2 regions of the Ancylobacter sp. G4_0304 genome follow, and region 2 is predicted to be linked to the other one. Evidence: predicted binding sites of a transcription regulator. Region 2 holds the regulator's gene; the other holds the start of a gene.
What was found. Region 2 encodes HrcA, which represses chaperone genes, less so after heat shock. Its sites were predicted from a motif close to GTTAGCACTCNCNNNNNGNGAGTGCTAAC; they were not measured.

Region 1: the regulator HrcA is predicted to act here: its motif matches at 696-724, upstream of groES (co-chaperone GroES).

What each region holds. Positions count from the first base shown of each region.
Region 1 covers NZ_JAZDRM010000009.1:34,602-37,050, reverse strand. The annotation lists gene VRZ77_RS07050 (exopolysaccharide biosynthesis protein) at 1-145, opposite strand, end outside; gene VRZ77_RS07045 (usg protein) at 283-558, opposite strand; gene groES (co-chaperone GroES) at 851-1,165, shown strand; gene groL (chaperonin GroEL) at 1,228-2,449, shown strand, end outside.
Region 2 covers NZ_JAZDRM010000010.1:96,643-99,091, reverse strand. The annotation lists gene rph (ribonuclease PH) at 1-620, opposite strand, end outside; gene hrcA (heat-inducible transcriptional repressor HrcA) at 749-1,849, shown strand; gene grpE (nucleotide exchange factor GrpE) at 1,934-2,449, shown strand, end outside.

The DNA of each region.
Region 1 (2,449 bases), on a different contig from region 2:
TCGGCAGGCCGAGCAGCAGGATCGACAGGCCGAAGGCGCGGTTGCGCAGAGCGTGCACCACCTCGCCCACGCCGATACGCTCCGCCGAATGGGCGGTGATGATCGCCGACAGAAGTTCGGACGTGCGCGGCGAACGATGATCCACGGAACTGACCAAAATGCCCTTTGACTACGACGGACGGCCGGTTCCGCCTCCCGCTTCGCCGCCCTCATAGCACGGCGATCAAGGCAAGGAGAGGGCATCGTCGTCAAAAGGCGGGCGGTCGGCCCTAGGTCGCAGCGTCAGTTCAGCCGGAAAACCCCGTCGACGGCGCGCAATTCGGCCGGCCGGATCAGGCGTGAATGGGCTACCGTCACCGAATGGAGCGGCCCTTCCAGCTCGCGCTTCCAGAATTCCAGGAAACGGTTCAGCTCGGGAAAATGCGGGCACAGATCGTAATGCTGCCAGAGGTAGGTTTGCAGGAACGAGGGATGATCCGGCATACGATAAAGAATCTGGGCGGTGGTCAAACCATAGCCGGAAAGCTGCCTTACGAAGTCGTCGGAAACCGAAGCCATGCGGAACCTCCTTTCGCAGTGATTCCGATTCTGCGACCGCTTCCGGGTGGCTGCAAGGCTAAAAACTGAATTTCGTGTTCGATATCAATGCATTGGCAGCATTTATTGCGGAGTGCTGACAGCGGGCGGCCGGCTCCTTTGGCACTCTCTTCCTACGACTGCCAGTTTTTTCGTCCCCTGCCCTTGCGCCCCCTCTCCACGCCGCCTAGATGTGCCCCGGCGGCTGCGGCCTTCGGGTGACGCGGCTGCATATCATGTCAATGATTGTCCATGAATTTTGTGGAGACACGCGATGAAGTTCCGTCCTTTGCATGACCGCGTGGTGGTCAAGCGCATCGACGCGGAGACCAAGTCCGCCGGCGGCATCATCATCCCCGACAGCGCCAAGGAAAAGCCCTCGCAGGGCGAAGTCGTGGCGGTCGGTCCCGGCGCGCGTGACGAGGCCGGCAAGCTGGTCCCGCTCGACGTGAAGGCGGGTGACCGGGTGCTGTTCGGCAAGTGGTCCGGTACCGAGGTCAAGCTCGACGGCGTCGAGTACCTGATCATGAAGGAATCCGACATCCTCGGCGTTATCGAAGACGCTTCCTCGGCCAAGAAGGCCGCGTGACGCAGGCCGCCTGACGCGCGGTTTCGCACGACGCTCGAAACGACTTACCGGAGTTAAGCCAAATGTCTGCCAAGGAAGTAAAATTCTCCGTCGAAGCGCGCGACAAGATGCTGCGCGGCGTCGACATCCTCGCCAATGCGGTGAAGGTCACCCTCGGCCCCAAGGGTCGTAACGTCGTGATCGAGAAGAGCTTCGGCGCTCCCCGCATCACCAAGGACGGCGTGACCGTCGCCAAGGAGATCGAGCTCGAGGACAAGTTCGAGAACATGGGCGCCCAAATGGTGCGCGAAGTGGCCTCGAAGTCCAACGACCTCGCCGGTGACGGCACCACCACCGCCACCGTGCTGGCCCAGGCGATCGTCCGTGAGGGCGCGAAGTCCGTGGCCGCCGGCATGAACCCGATGGACCTCAAGCGCGGCATCGACCTCGCCGTGGAAGCCATCGTCGCGGATCTCAAGAAGAACGCGAAGAAGGTCACCTCCAACGAGGAGATCGCCCAGGTCGGCACCATTTCCGCCAACGGCGATTCCGAGATCGGCAAGTTCCTCGCCGAGGCCATGCAGAAGGTCGGCAACGAGGGTGTCATCACCGTCGAGGAAGCCAAGACCGCCGAGACCGAGCTCGATGTGGTCGAGGGCATGCAGTTCGACCGCGGTTATCTCTCGCCCTACTTCATCACCAACGCCGAGAAGATGCGCGTGGAGTTCGAGGACCCCTACATCCTCATCCACGAGAAGAAGCTCTCGGGCCTCCAGGAACTGCTGCCGGTTCTCGAAGCCGTGGTGCAGACCTCCAAGCCGCTCCTCATCATCGCCGAGGATATCGAGGGTGAGGCTCTGGCCACGCTCGTCGTCAACAAGCTGCGCGGCGGCCTGAAGGTCGCGGCCGTGAAGGCTCCTGGCTTCGGCGACCGCCGCAAGGCCATGCTGCAGGACATCGCGATCCTGACCGGCGGCACCGCGATCTCCGACGACCTCGGCATCAAGCTCGACTCGGTGACCCTCAACATGCTCGGCCGCGCCAAGAAGGTGGTGATCGAGAAGGAGAACACCACCATCGTCGACGGCAACGGCGCGAAGGGCGACATCGAGGCCCGCGTGGCGCAGATCAAGGCGCAGATCGAGGAGACCACCTCGGACTACGACCGCGAGAAGCTCCAGGAGCGTCTGGCCAAGCTTGCGGGCGGCGTCGCGGTGATCCGCGTCGGCGGCGCGACCGAGGTCGAGGTGAAGGAGAAGAAGGACCGCGTTGACGACGCGCTGCACGCCACCCGCGCGGCGGTCG
Region 2 (2,449 bases):
GTCTTCTCCGCCGTGCCCTGCACCTCGACGAAGCCGCCGGCGCCGGTCATGACGAAGTTCACGTCGGTGTCGGCGTCGGAATCCTCGACATAATCGAGATCGAGCCGGGGCTCGCCCTTGACGATGCCGCAGGAGACGGCGGCGATATGGTCGCGCAGCGGCACGGTGGAGATCATGCCGCGGGTCTTCATCCAGCTCAGGCAGTCATGCAGCGCGATCCACGCGCCGGTGATCGAGGCGGTGCGGGTGCCGCCATCGGCCTGGATCACGTCGCAATCGACGGTGATCTGGCGCTCGCCGAGCTTTTCCAGATCGACCACCGCGCGCAGCGAGCGCCCGATCAGGCGCTGGATTTCCTGGGTGCGGCCGGAAGGCTTGCCGGTGGTCACCTCGCGGCGGGTGCGCTCATGGGTGGCGCGCGGCAGCATGCCGTATTCGGCGGTGACCCAGCCACGGCCCTGCCCCTTGAGCCACGGCGGCAGGCGCTCTTCCAGCGTCGCGGCCACCAGAACATGGGTCTCGCCGAACTTCACGAGGCACGAGCCTTCCGCGTGGCGCAGCACGCCGCGCTCGAAGCTGACGGCTCGCATCTCGTCGGGTGTGCGGCGGGACGGGCGCATGGAACTCTCCTGAACGGTTTGGAGCGCCCTTTTAAGGGCCGGCGGGCAGGCACGCAATGCGCGGCCTTGAACGCGGGCCGGCGAATGCCGATTATTGGGATTCGCCGTTCCTGAGGAATATGTCGCCCATGGCTCTCGATCCGCTGCTGGCTTCCACCGCCCCTTCGCTCGCCCGGCTGGACGAGCGCTCGCGCGAGATCTTCCGGCAGATCGTCGAGACCTATCTGGCGACCGGCGAGCCGGCGGGCTCGCGCAACATCTCGCGCCTCATTCCCATGACGCTGTCGCCGGCCTCGGTGCGCAACGTCATGGCGGACCTCGAAGCCGCTGGGCTGATCTTCGCGCCCCACACCAGCGCCGGCCGGCTGCCCACCGAGCGCGGCCTGCGCTTCTTCGTCGACGCGCTGCTGGAAATCGGCGACGTCTCCGAGGACGAGCGCAATTCGATCGAGGCGCAGGTGCGCGCCGCCGCCCGCGCCCAGACCGTGGAAGGCGTGCTTTCGGAAGCCTCGACCCTGCTGTCCGGCCTGTCGCGCGGCGCCGGCGTCGTGACCACCACCAAGAGCGACACACGGCTCAAGCACATCGAATTCGTGGCGCTCGACCCGACCCGCGCGCTGCTGATCCTGGTCTCCGAGGATGGCGAGGTCGAAAACCGGCTGGTGCCGCTGCCGACCGGGCTTCCGGCCTCCGCGCTGGTCGAGGCCACCAATTTCCTCAATGCCCGCACCCGCGGTCGCACGCTGGCCGAGCTGCGCGCCGAGGTGGAGCGCGTGCTCACCGCCCGCCGTGCCGAGCTCGACGAGATCACCGCCCGCGTGGTCGAGACCGGGCTGGCGAGCTGGTCCGGCGGCGACAAGGCGGAGCGGCGCCTCATCGTGCGCGGCCAGACCCGGCTGCTGCAGGACCTCAAGGCCATCGAGGACCTGGAGCGGGTGCGACTGCTGTTCGACGACCTCGAAGCCAAGCAGGAGGTGGTCGACCTTCTGGGCCGGGCGGAGGACGCGCAGGGGCTGCGCATCTTCATCGGCTCGGAGAACAAGCTGTTCTCGCTCTCGGGCTCCTCCACCATCGTCGCGCCCTATCGCGACGGGCAGGGCCGCGTGGTGGGCGTGCTCGGCGTGATCGGCCCGACCCGGCTGAACTATGCGCGCATCGTGCCCATGGTGGACTTCACCGCGCGGGTGGTGAGCCGCGTCCTGTCGGGCTCCGGCATAGACGCAGCTTGATTTTTGAGCCCCGCACCCGATATGGCAGGCGTTGCGCGGCATACGCACGCGCGACGAAATCTGACGTTCCCGACGAGGTTTTCCATGAGCGACGATACCCGCAACCCGGCGGAAGACCCTGACGCTGCGGCGGAAGCCTCCCTCCAGGAAGGCATCGCCGTCGATCCCGCGCAGGAAGCGGCCACCGAGGCCGCCGACACGGTCGCCGCGCAGTTCGCGGCGGAGAAGGAGCGGCTTGAGGCCGAGGTCGCCGCGTTGAAGGACAAGTTCCTGCGCGCCTTCGCCGAAGCCGACAATGTGCGCCGCCGTGCCGAGCGCGAAGTGGCGGACGCCAAGGTGTACGGCATCACCGGCTTCGCCCGCGACGTGGTGACCGTGGCCGACGATTTCGAGCGCGCGCTCTCCACCATCGACGCCGAGGCGCGCGAGAAGGCCGAAGGCACGCTGAAGACGCTGCTGGAGGGCATCGACCTCACCGCCCGCGCGCTGACGCAGACCCTGAGCAAGCATGGCGTGGCGCGGATCGAGGCGGAAGGCGCCAAGTTCGATCCGAACCTGCACCAGGCGATGTTCGAGGTGCCCAATCCCGAAGTACCCTCG